DNA from 3 places in the Endozoicomonas sp. SCSIO W0465 genome. Region 2 is predicted to be linked to each of the others. Evidence: predicted binding sites of a transcription regulator. Region 2 holds the regulator's gene; each other region holds the start of a gene.
What was found. Region 2 encodes LexA, which represses DNA repair genes until DNA is damaged. Its sites were predicted from a motif close to TACTGTNTANNTANACAGTA; they were not measured.

Region 1 (4,309 bases), 3.4 Mb from region 2:
TCATAATTAATAACAACACCTTCGCCAAATACGTTGTGATGGACGCGCTGGCCGAGTGACAGTCCATGATCAGGCGATGCGGGTGCCATGCGGGTTACGACCGGTCGGGTAATGGTGCCCCCAAGGCGAACCTCCTGAAGCAACTCACCGGGGATCTCCCGAATAAATCGGGAAGGACGGTTCATGGTTTCACTGCCATACAGGCGTCGGCTTTCCGCATACGTCAGATACAGGGTTTCCATGGCACGGGTTATGCCCACATAACAAAGCCGACGCTCTTCCTCCAGGTTGCCTTCATCCAGTGACATTTTGTGGGGGAATAACCCCTCTTCCATACCGGCCAGAAAGACCAGGGGAAACTCAAGACCTTTTGCCGAGTGCAGTGTCATCATTTGCACGCTGTCCTGGAATTGATCTGCCTGATTGGTGCCCGATTCCAGCGCCGCATGGGCCAGGAACGCATCCAGAGGGGTTATGGCTTCGGTTTTTTCAGCCTGATCTGCATTCGGATCTCCATCAAGAAATAGCTCATCCATATCAAACTGACGACAGGCGTTAACCAGTTCCTCGAGGTTTTCTACCCGAGCCTGACCTTTCTCCCCCTTCTCTTTACTGTGGTGGTCAATCAGCCCACTCATGGTGACAACGTGATCAGAAAGTTCGCCAAGATCCAGTGTTTCACCGGCACGGTTCATTGACTCGATCAGCTCGACAAAGGCCGCCATGGATTTACCCGCCTTGCCACCAACTGCAGACGATGCCACGAGGTTTTTCAGGGCCTGCCAGAGTGAAATCCCCTGGCTTCGAGCAGCCTCTCTGAGCTTTTCTACCGTTTTTTCCCCAATGCCCCGGGTCGGAATATTGATAACCCGCTCCACAGAGGTGTCGTCATTGGGAGAACTGACCAGACGGAGATAGGCCAGGGCATTTTTGATTTCTGCTCGCTCAAAGAAACGCTGTCCACCGTAGATTCGATAGGGGATCGCAGCCCTGAGCATCGCTTCTTCAAGAATACGGGATTGAGCGTTGGATCGATAAAGGATGGCGATATCACTGCGGGCCATGCCGTTGGAAATGGCATCTTTAATCCGGTCTGTGATAAATCGGGCTTCGTCCATTTCGTTAAAACCAGCGTACAGGTGCACTGGCTCACCTTTATCGCCGTCGGTGCGCAGCTCTTTTCCTAAACGATCCGGGTTGTTGGCAATAACGGCATTGGCTGCCTGGAGGATATTGCCGGTAGAGCGGTAATTCTGTTCCAGTTTGATGGTCTGGGCATTGGGGAAGTCATGTGTAAACTGACGTATATTCTCAATTCTGGCCCCGCGCCAGCCGTAAATCGATTGGTCATCATCGCCAACCACCATCAGTTTATCCTGGTCTCCGGCCAGAAGTCGTAGCCAGGCGTACTGCACGGCGTTGGTATCCTGAAACTCATCCACCAGAATATAGCGAAAACGCTCACGGTAATGCTGGAGAATATCTGCTCGCTTCAGTAATAGCTCATGCGCGCGCAGCAGCAGTTCTCCGAAGTCGACCACTCCGGCTTGCTCGCAGTAGTCATGGTAGCGGCGATAAACATCCACCATGGTTCGTTCAAATGGGTCATAGCCAGGATCAATGTAATCAGGACGGAGCCCTTCATCTTTCTTGCTGTTAATAAACCATTGGGCCTGTCGTGGAGGCCATTTTTGTTCATCCAGCTGCATGGCTTTCATGATCCGTTTGAGTACGCGCAGCTGATCATCACTGTCCAGAATCTGAAAGTTTTCCGGTAGCCCTGTTTCCTTCCAGTGTGCCCGGAGAAGGCGATGGGAAAGGCCGTGAAAAGTGCCGACCCACATTCCCCTTGGGGCGATGCCCAGCAGTTCCTCAATACGAGAACGCATCTCAGCTGCCGCCTTGTTGGTGAAGGTGACGGCCATCACTGAATAGGCTGACATGGCTTCAGCCTGAACCAGCCAGGCGATCCGATGAACCAAAACGCGGGTTTTACCACTACCGGCACCTGCCAGTACCAGCATAGAGCTGACGGGAGCTGCAACAGCACTGCGCTGCGCATCATTCAGTGAGTCAAGTATTGAGGTTACGTCCATAGATGTCTTTCAGTCAGAGTTCGGTTACCCCTTGTGATGGGGAAGTATATACAAGAACAGTGAGAGTTTAACGGAACTGCGCGGCTAAGTTACCGTTAATGGTTGAATCAGCTAAACTCCCATAAAATCTACGTTGTAGGGGAGTGATATGCAATCTGAACTCTTCCAGAATTTTATTGATTCCATTTCAACATTAACCAGTGAACAGCGAGACATTCTTAACAACTCGCTCCTTAGTACTCAAATAGAGGTTACCGAGGTAGTAGAAACCACTGACTCTGAACCTGTTTACAGTGAATCTATACCCAATAACGATAATGCAACACCTGACGTAGAAAAGAGCATACTTGCCCAATTTGCCGAAAACCCCAGGTGCCCCAAATGCAAAAGCCATAGCGTTGGTCGCTGGGGCATACGAAATGGCCGACAGCGCTACCACTGCAAGACTTGCGACTCAACGTTTAACGCCTTTAGTGGAACGCCTTTGGCAAGGCTCAGGCACCCTGAAAAATGGAACAAGTACCTCGCAGGTATGACTCACTCTATGGTCTTGCGACCAGCTGCTGCTGAGAATGCCATTGACTTGAAAACTGCGTTCCGCTGGCGTCACCGCTTTCTTGAAGTGATTAATAATGATCAAGCAGAAGAGCTTTGTGGCATTACTGAGCTTGATGAAACATTTTTCCGTGAATCCTTCAAAGGGCAAAGAGAAGGCCTTCCACGGCCAACCCGAAAGCGGGGTAATGATCCCAACAAAGCCCGAAAAGTCCCGGTAATGGTGGCTCGGGACCGTAATCGAAATACCGTTGACGGTGTATTAGAAAACGAAAGTGCTAATGAATTGTGCAGGCATTTAAATGGCCGCATATCGATACAGGCCACGGTCTGTGCGGATGCACACCTCGCTCACGAAAAACTTGCTGACAAGCTTGGATTTGTCTTCAAGGAGCTGGTGACATCAGCAGGTCAACATGTTGTTGAAGGCATCTACCACATCCAGACTGTAAATTCTTATCACAGTCATTTAAAACGCTGGATTGGCGGCGTATTCCAAGGGGTTGCAACTCGTTACCTTCCCCATTATCTGGCCTGGAGGCGAGAACTGACGGCAGCAAAAAAATTAACTGTTGGCCGGTTGATCAGCAGAATTACTGAACATTGGTGCTTCCAACCATTAACGGTAACTTAGCCTCTAAAGCTGATTTAATGCTTGTACCCATAAGGCAAAGCAATCTTATAGGTATGCAGAATGGCGAAGCTCTTTTAATGAAGATTCTGGTCGATAGTTAAATCTTTTCTTTCAGAATCAGTCCTGATTTCTAATTCACCCACTCCACTCACAAGCCAAAGTCTCCGCCTGCTTCAAAACCAGTTCAACCGCCGCCGCCGCTCCATCCGGTGGATACTTGTACTTCTGCAAAGTCCGCCGAACCAGAATCTTCAACCGTGCCCGCACACTATCCCGCACCTGCCAGTCAATGGTGGTGGATTTGCGCAGCTTGTCGGTGATCTCAACGGCAATCTTTTTGAGAATCTCATCACCCAGTTCCCGAACGGCGCTTTCGTTATTGGCCAGGGCATCATAAAACGCCACTTCATCCGGGTTCAGGCCAAGCTCCGCTTCCCGGCTCATTTCTGCCTGAAAGTCTTTGGCCATCTGGATCAGTTCTTCAATCACCTGCGCGGTTTCAATGGCCCGGTTATTGTATTTGCGTAGAGTGGCCTGCAACCGTTCAGAGAATTTTTTCTCCTGCACCACATTATTACGAGTCTTGGCGCGGATATCGTCTTTCAGCAGCTTTTCCAGTAACTCTACGGCCAGATTCCTGTGAGGCATCCGCCTTACATCATCCAGAAACTCATCGGACAACAACCCGATATTGGGTTTCTCCAGTCCACACAGCGCAAACACATCGGCTACGCCTTCCGCCACAATGGCATTATCCAAAATCTGCTTCAGGGCAGATTGCTGTTCCTCCCGGCTGCGTTTTTTATCCACCGTGGTGAATTTATTAATGGCCGCCTTCACCGCCGAGAAAAACGCCAGTTCAAGCCGCAGCTCTTTGGCTTCATCCAGAGTGCTGCACAGGGAGTATGCCTTGTTAGCCGCCAGAACCAAATCCATCAGTCGCTTCTTGCCATCTTTCAAACTCAGCACATAGTTGGCCGCAGGCACTAACAGCTCTCGGGCTCTGGTTTCAAAGCCGCTGATA
Region 2 (4,309 bases):
TCTCGCGGAGAATCTCACAGTACCGCCTGACGCGGTGACGGTAGCTGCTTCCCTTGACGGTGTGATGCTACCAATGAAAGACGGCAAGCGTCAGGAGAAACGTGAAAAGAGTGTTGCTGATGGCAAACGTACCCGAGGGCCAGCAGGTTGTCAGGAGGCCAGTTGTGGAACACTGTCGTTTTACGATGACCAGGGAGATCGCCTCTCTACGATCAGGATGGGACGAATGCCTGAAAGCAAGAAAGCGACATTGAAAAAATCCCTTTCAAACCTTCTGGATAAGGTGCTTCAGCAAAAGCCAAATCTGACTCTGGTCAAAGTGGCAGATGGAGCCCGGGACAATTGGACATACTTCACCAAAGAGCTACCGGAGGGAGAAGAAATTGTTGATTATTACCATGCGGCAGAACACCTGAAGAAGGCATTTGACCTGGCTTACGGTGAAAATAGCGCGAAGTCCAAAGAGAAATTCAGCACCTACCGACATATCCTGAAGGAGGAGCCGGGTGGGGTTGAAAAAATAATCAAGGCACTGGCTTACCAGCATAGCAAGCATCCCCGCCGATCGAAATTAAAGACAGAGTTAAAGTACTTCAGAAAAAACCGGTTACGGATGAATTATGCAGAACACCTGTCGCGCAACCTGCCCATAGGCTCAGGGGTCATTGAGGCGTCCTGTAAAACGCTGGTTACACAGCGAATGAAGTGTTCGGGAATGCGTTGGCGGTGTCCCGGGGGGCAAGGCATTCTGACACTCAGGTCACTAATTCAAAGTGGTTGGTTCGACTGTGGCTGGATGCTGCTGTCGGTAACGTACCGGGCTAAGGTAAATATGGTCAGTGATAATGTGATTCCATTTTCATCAGGGAAGGGTGATCTTGAACGTTAGTACTCATCAATATGAGACTTTCACCCAATCGTATTGCGTCGCAGTGATGAGGAGAACGCTGAGCCTCTGGTTACTATGTCATTCTCCCGGGAGTTGCTCGACTTTCTCCAGGGAGATCAGGTGGAAGTTGCCAAGGCTATGTTGGATGCCTGCATAGCTGAAGTGGGGCGTAAAACAGAAGCTGACGCTGGTGAGTACATCCCTGAAAACCGGGTTCTTCATTAACTGTCATTTTGCCCCTCAGGTTATCCTCTGCTCCTGATTGCCAATCCCTGACAGCGACCTGAACGGGCGGCGGTTTCCAGTTCAGACAGTGTGATATTATCCATCTGCTTGATCCAGCTGACGACGGTGTGACTGGTGCCGGAGGCCAAAGCTTTTCGAGTCAGCTTTAGCGGGTCTGCCTGTGCGGAAGGATTGAGAACCTGGAGGCGGTGTCTGCTGATTCCGGATGACTTCAGCCAGTTTATTGTGTTTTTTGCCTGTTCACTGGACAGTATCAGAGTAAGCCAGCGTTGATCCTGATCGTTAGCCAGCTCATTCAGTACAGACCTCAGGAAACGTCCTGACTGCCAGGGCGGGCCTGAAAGAATCAGCTCATCAATAAAGCTGGCAGGTTCACCGTCAGTGAAGGTGGTATCATCGTTCTGACTGGATGATGGTGTTAATGCTTGCATGTCAGGTCCTCTACATCAGAGATCGTCAGGTAAGGTTTTAGTTCCTGATAACCCCCACACTCAGTCCTTCGATAGCGAAGTTATCAACGCTGAGGTCTACTTCGATTGTCTGGAATTCTTCGTTTTCAGGGTGAAGATAAACCGTGTTCTTAACTTGTTCAAAACGTTTAACGGTCACTTCGTCTTCAATTCTGGCTACGACAATCTGACCATTTGATACTGTTGAGGTTTTATGAACTGCCAGCAGATCGCCGTCAAGGATGCCGATATTCTTCATGCTCATTCCTTTTACCCGAAGCATGAAGTCCGCTTTGGGTGAAAAGAAATCGGGGTTGATGGACAGGTGGTCTTCAATATGTTCCTGAGCAAGAATGGGACTTCCTGCAGAAACCTGTCCTACAATAGGCAGACCGGAATATTCTGTGCCAGGTATGCGAATACCTCTTGAGGTTCCGGGGGTGATTTCAATGGCTCCCTTGCGTGCAAGAGCTCTGAGATGTTCTTCTGCAGCATTAGGTGATCGGAAACCGAATGTCTGTGCGATTTCTGCACGTGTAGGCGGGAAGCCGGTTTCTTCGATATGAGACTTGATCAGTTCAAGAATCTCAGTCTGGCGCTTGGTCAATTTATACATGATTAGATCTGTGTTTTTATACAGTATATGTGATTATATACAGTATTCAGCTGGCTGCAACTACATATCTCAAATACCAACTTGATGTTTCAGTTGACAAACGTTAGTTTTAAACAAATGTTTACAATGGAGGTTTTACCGGCATGTCACAGTCAGCGACGGTAGACAGGATTCTGGACGCTGCAGAGAAGTTATTTGCTGAGCATGGATTTGCAGAGACCTCGCTGCGGTCAATTACCAGTCAGGCGGGTGTTAACTTGGCTGCTGTTAATTATCACTTCGGTTCCAAAAAATCCCTTATCCAGGCTGTCTTTTCCCGTTTTCTTGATCCTTTTGTCAGTAATCTTTCCAGTGCACTTGTCACATATCAGGATAATAATGATGCTATTGATCTGGAACAAATACTTCATTTGCTGGTGGATCAGATTATGGCAGTGCAACCTCGTAGTCCTGAGGATCTCCCGGTTTGTATGAGGTTGATCGGGTTAGCTTACACTCAGGGGCAGGGGCATTTGAAAAAATACCTGCGGCAAGTCTATGGGGAAGTATTCCAGGCTTATCTTCAGTTGCTGGTAAAGGCCTGTCCTGATTTGCCAATGAATGATCTGTTCTGGAGAGTTTATTTTATCTTGGGTTCTGCTGTTTTTACTCTTTCCGGGGCAGATGCCCTAAGAGCTATCGCGGAAAGCGATTATGGGGTTGAGAGTGAACTGGAAGATATCATGAGGAAGATGGTTCCTTTTATGGCTGCAGGCCTCAGAGCACACATCTGATGGATCATTTAAAGATTAGCGAGCTTGATTTACCGATGCATCTTACTGTTCATATTGCCAGTCAGCAGATGGTGCTTCATAAGAGGGGCGGCAAATGCCGTGTTTATTCTATTTCTACAGCAAGCAAGGGAACCGGGCAGCAGGAGGGAAGCTGGCAGACGCCTCTCGGGCTTCATGTTATTCGGGCTAAAATTGGGGCAGACCTACCGGTTAACTCTGTGTTTATCGGACGTCGCTTTACTGGTGAAATTTATTCACCTGAACTCCGGACGTTGTATCCCGAAAGAAGAGACTGGATATTAACCAGAATTTTATGGCTCAGTGGCCTAGAGCCCGGATATAACCGGCTTGGTAATGTTGATACCATGCGTCGCTTCATATATATCCATGGCTCACCGGATACTGCCGTGATGGGAGAGCCAGGGTCACGGGGGTGCATCCGTATGCATGGGGAAGATATTATCGATCTGTTTGACCGTGTAGATGCCGGTACCAAGATTGATATACAGCTTGGCTGATACAGCTTTTCTGTTCAGATATATCTGTGCAATCTGGCCTGAACCGGGGTATGTCTTTGATCAATCTCAAAGTCGATGTACTGGTTTATAGTTATAAGGCCAGTGTGACTTCAACCTTTCTTCGTAATTTCTCAAAAAGTGCTGGAAGCAGGATAATTTCGGTCAGTCGTCTATCCTCTCACCATGGCTTTTCTAGAACACCAGCAGTTACAACCTGAAGATCTACTGAGATTCATCACTCAGCAGCAAGAGCAGATCATTCAGCTCAAAGAGCAGATAGAATTGCTTGAAGCAGAGATTCGTCGTCTAAAAAAACTGCCCGCAAAGCCTGACATCAAACCAAACACCAAACCTCCCGATGATGACACCGGCAGCCCTGATGGAGATCCATCCGCTCCTGAGGGTAACGATGGAGCCAGCCCAGACACCTCGTCAAAGCAGAAGGTTAAGAAGCCCAACGAGAAAACCAGAAAGCAGCGTAAACAGCCCCGAAAGCCATCGGCGGAAAAATCCATACCCATTGCTGCCACTGATGTTCCGGAGGGATCAATCAGGAATGGAACCACCCCTTTTCATGTTCAGGAACTGACAATACAAACATCCAGTATTGAATATCTTTTAGAGCAATGGGTGACACCCGATGGACAAACCATTACGGCCAAACCGCCAGCCAGCCTTCATGGACATCATTACGGGCCAATGCTGCAGGCCTACGTTCTGCACCAGTATCATGGTTGCTCCGTTACCCAGCCAGAACTGCTGGACTGGCTATGGGACATTGGAATCTCTATTTCCAGCGGGGAACTCAGCCAGCTTCT
Region 3 (4,309 bases), 280 kb from region 2:
TTCAGGCAAGTTGGCACCAGGGCGTGGTTGGCATTCTGGCTTCACGGGTAAAAGAGAAGCTTAATCGTCCGGTTATCGCTTTTGCTGAAGCTGATAACCTTGGGGGAGAGCCTGAACTCAAAGGTTCTGCCAGGTCGATTCAGGGACTGCACATGCGTGATGCACTGGACAACATCGCCAGAGAGAACCCGGGGCTTATTATTAAATTTGGTGGACACGCCATGGCAGCGGGGTTATCCATACAAAAATCGAAATTCAGCGCATTTAAAGATGCTTTTGACCTTGAAGTCAGAAAAGTATTGACCGCTGATGACCTTCAGGCAGAAGTGCATACTGATGGTGAACTGATGCCTGGTCAGGTAACCATGGCAACTGCATATACCCTTCGTGAGGGAGGGCCATGGGGACAAAGTTTTCCTGAGCCCTGCTTTGATGGCCAATTCCAACTTTTACAGCAGAAGCTGGTGGGAGGGAAGCACCTCAAGATGGTACTCAGAATACCCGGCAGTGAGGTCTGGCTGGATGCTATTTCCTTTAATATTGATAACCGGGTGTGGCCTAATCCCAATATTCGTCAGATCAAGGCGGTCTATAAACTCGATATCAATGAATTTCGTGGTCAGAACAATCTGCAGCTAATGGTTGAACATTTTGAACCAGTTTAAGAAATCGTGTGCCACTTTTGACTGCTCCCGGAACTTTGTATTCAAAGTACATGTCCGAGTAAATGGCCCCCAACGATGGTATTGAGGCTAAAGGTGATCAGACAAACAATATTACTGCCATTAATGATGATTATCTCCCTTTTCCTGCTGATTTCGGGAGTGACGCAACCGATGATGACCATAAAGGCAAATCTTGATCGTCAGGCAATGCTTGATGAGGGAAAACATATCATTAAGCAGCAGAACCTTCATCCTGCCATGGCTAACCTGGCAGCCCAATTCCTGGATAGTCTGGAGGTTAAAGGTAAATCCACTGTTTATGAAAAGAAGCGTTCCATTCTTGGTACTGCTGAGGATCTATGGAAAAGTGACTATTACTTTGTGGCATTTCTGATTGTCACTTTCAGTCTGATTATACCTTTCACTAAGCTGGGGTGCTTGTTGCTGGCTAATTTTGTAAAGAGGAATCATAACCTGCTTAGACTGAACAGCATCTTAAGTAAATGGTCAATGGCTGATGTTTTTGCCATTGGTGTATTCATCGCCTTTCTGGCGGCAAATGCCACGACTACTGAAAATATCGACTCGTCACAAATTGTGCAATTTGATGCAACACTCCACTCTGGCTTCTATTGGTTCGTCGCTTATTGTCTGGTCAGTAACTTGATGGAAAAACTGGGAGTCAATCAACCGGAGGCTACACCAGCCCCATGATTTTCTTTTCAAAAAGCTCAAGCTGTTCAAGCGCTCTTTCTTCACGGAGATCCAGTAGCCTGACCCCTAAGCCGAGAAGCCTGACCGGACGTCTCCCCCGTTCCCAGGCTCTAACCAGCAGCTGAGTAAAATGTTCCTTAACATTTTCACCGGTTGTTGGCAGGCTTTCCTCAAGTGTGGTTTGGGTAAAATCCGCAAACTTCACCTTGACAAAATGCTTATGCACTTCGTATTCCTTTTCAATCCGTTGGTAACGATCCTGAAGCTCTGCCAGCAAAGGAATAATCTGTGCGGTAATATCTTCGAGCCCCACCAGATCTTGATCATAAGTACGTTCAACAGAAAGTGATTTCCTGCGTCGACTAGTTTGCACTTCACGATCATCCTGCCCTCGGGAAAGCTCCCACAATCGTTCACCAAAACTCCCAAACCAGCGACTTAACTCAAGAATGGAATACTGGCGTAACTGCCCACAGGTTTTGATGCCTTTTCTGTGCAGTTTCTCAGCGGTAACCCGACCTACCCCATGAATTTTTTTCACGGGCAGATCGAAAACAAAATCATCCACCTGTTCCGGAGTGATCACAAAAAGGCCATTGGGTTTATTCCAGTCACTGGCAATCTTGGCCAGAAACTTATTAGTAGCAACGCCGGCAGATACAGTGACATGCAATTGTTGAAAAATTTTCTGCCGGATTTCCTCAGCAATCAGGGTGGCACTGCCTCGACAAAGATCAGTCCCGGTAACGTCCAGATAAGCCTCATCCAGGGACAAAGGTTCAATTAAATCAGTATATTGCCGGAATATAGCATGAGCTTCAGAAGAAGCTTCACGATAAACGGAAAAACGCGGAGGTATGATTTTCAGTTCCGGACAGAGCCTCATCGCCTGCGCTGAGGACATGGCTGAGTGCACGCCAAACCGACGCGCTTCATAGCTGCAGGTAGCAATCACCCCTCTACGATCAGCAGCCCCCCCGACAGCAACAGGCCTTCCTGACAACTTCGGATTATCACGTATTTCAATACTGGCAAAGAAGGCGTCAAAATCAATATGTATGATTTTTCTCTGAATCACTTTTTGCTGAAGGCTGGCATTACTGTCCATCATGTTCCAAATAGCTCCGGGATAAAAACTGTATATACATACAGACCGATTTTGGCAAGTACTTCATTACCAGGTCTTTAGTGCCCAGAAAAATATCTTGTTGCAGCAGCCAAATTTTCTTTTAGATACTGCTGCCACTATTAACTATCTGTTTGAAGCTGTGCTCAAAGCGATCGCCACCATCTCGATAGCTTTCAACACCGTTTCCTGTAGCTCGGGAATAACTGGTTCATGCAAATCACAATTTTCAACACGCCTATTATCAGTCAGGCTTTTTCTCTGCTGGCAAAACTGTTTCTCAAGGTTATGGGCTGGAGGATTCAGGGTAGAGCCCCACGCTTGGCCAAGTATGTGCTTGTTGGTGCTCCCCATACCAGTAACTGGGACTTTGTCTATGGCATGGCGATTGGCCTTGCTACCGGTATACAGTGTTATTGGGTGGGCAAACACACCCTGTTTTGGGGGCCGTTCAACTGGGTTATGCGCTGGATGGGTGGGATTCCACTGGATCGGAATGACAGGTGCAGAAGAGAAAGTTTGGTGGAACAGGCGGTGTGCACCTTCAAGCAACACAAAAAAATGGGCCTGGTCATATGCCCTGAAGGTACTCGAGCACGTGGAAACCGGTGGCACACTGGCTTCTACCATATGGCAAAAAATGCTGGTATTCCTATTGTGCTTGCCTTTCTGGATTTCAGATGCAGAACGGGAGGATTTGGACCGGTTATCGAGCCCGGGGATAATATCGAAAAAGACCTTTCAGAAATACAAGCCTTTTACTCAGATATTTATGGCAAACATCCGGAATGTTTCAGCCCGGTATCACCCAGATGAATCTTTAACAGAAATGTTACTGCCGTGTACTTGAGCAGCAATTCGATCGTACAGGGTTACAGGAGGTCTTTTTATGCCCTCAGCCCAATCATCAAATGTTTGCCAAAAATAGTGCTGTGCACTTAGCTTGACTGAAAAGTTTGCCGGTCCATCTATAAAAAACTCAACATTTCTGGAGCTATTACATTTAAAATCATTATAAATAAATGGTGAAAGCAAAGTTCCTACAGCCAGTCCGCCCAAAATGACGTGAAAAGGTTCCACAACCGCAACCATGACCCCACAACCGACAACATATCGACACACAAGGTCTGTAACCCGGTTATAAATAAGATTACTCAGCTTGTTCGCTGGGGTAATAGTATATTCAAAAAATGACTTGGTATTTTCCCCTCCCGAAAGACAGTCAACTGCCTTCATGAAGGGCGCATAAATACAAAAGCCGAAAACACCACCCAACAGAGCAGATGGAAGCGCAAAAACAACATGGCCAAAGATGCTACCGATAAGTTGTCCGGTCTGAGCAACTGCAACAAGAGAATTGATAGCAACTGTCTTGAGCGTATTCCATCCCGGCCTCTTTTCCCGGTCTTCCCTTAATTCAGCCAGTTTAAGAGCCTTTGACTCTACATCATCAAGATACTCTCTAGTGTATTTACCTTGGTCAACCGCAACCGGAAGTGAAGAAAAATTGACTGCACCAGTCATTCAGAGCCCTTATTTCAATGGAAACTATTGTTTATGACTGCCCCACCAGAGAATAGTTCCATTATATAAAATTGATTTGCTTATACTTTCATAAACACCTGAAATAAACACGGGATCTCTGGCGAGCCACCGGGTTTATTTAATTGACCAATCAAACAGATAATGGCAAGCTCAGAAAATGGACTACACAATAATAATTGCTGACGACCACCCCTTATTCCGGACTGCACTCAAGTCCTCTGTTAGTCTCGCGCTTAACGATCCGATGATCTGCGAGGCT

Region 1: the regulator LexA is predicted to act here: its motif matches at 2,139-2,158, upstream of uvrD (DNA helicase II).
Region 3: the regulator LexA is predicted to act here: its motif matches at 2,514-2,533, upstream of dinB (DNA polymerase IV).

Annotation. Positions count from the first base shown of each region.
Region 1 is NZ_CP092417.1:7,129,762-7,134,070, reverse strand. It holds gene uvrD (DNA helicase II) at 1-2,096, opposite strand, end outside; gene MJO57_RS32235 (IS1595 family transposase) at 2,245-3,285, shown strand; gene MJO57_RS32230 (type I restriction endonuclease subunit R) at 3,421-4,309, opposite strand, start outside.
Region 2 is NZ_CP092417.1:3,335,218-3,339,526, forward strand. It holds gene MJO57_RS14825 (hypothetical protein) at 1-889, shown strand, start outside; gene MJO57_RS14830 (hypothetical protein) at 923-1,114, shown strand; gene MJO57_RS14835 (CDP-glycerol--UDP-pyrophosphoryl-N-acetylglucosaminyl-N-acetylmannosamine glycerophosphotransferase) at 1,135-1,566, opposite strand; gene lexA (transcriptional repressor LexA) at 1,604-2,200, opposite strand; gene MJO57_RS14845 (TetR/AcrR family transcriptional regulator) at 2,344-2,973, shown strand; gene MJO57_RS14850 (L,D-transpeptidase) at 2,973-3,491, shown strand; gene MJO57_RS14855 (transposase) at 3,675-4,309, shown strand, end outside.
Region 3 is NZ_CP092417.1:3,053,512-3,057,820, reverse strand. It holds gene recJ (single-stranded-DNA-specific exonuclease RecJ) at 1-665, shown strand, start outside; gene MJO57_RS13380 (paraquat-inducible protein A) at 759-1,379, shown strand; gene dinB (DNA polymerase IV) at 1,363-2,490, opposite strand; gene MJO57_RS13370 (lysophospholipid acyltransferase family protein) at 2,719-3,321, shown strand; gene MJO57_RS13365 (hypothetical protein) at 3,310-4,029, opposite strand; gene MJO57_RS13360 (response regulator transcription factor) at 4,208-4,309, shown strand, end outside.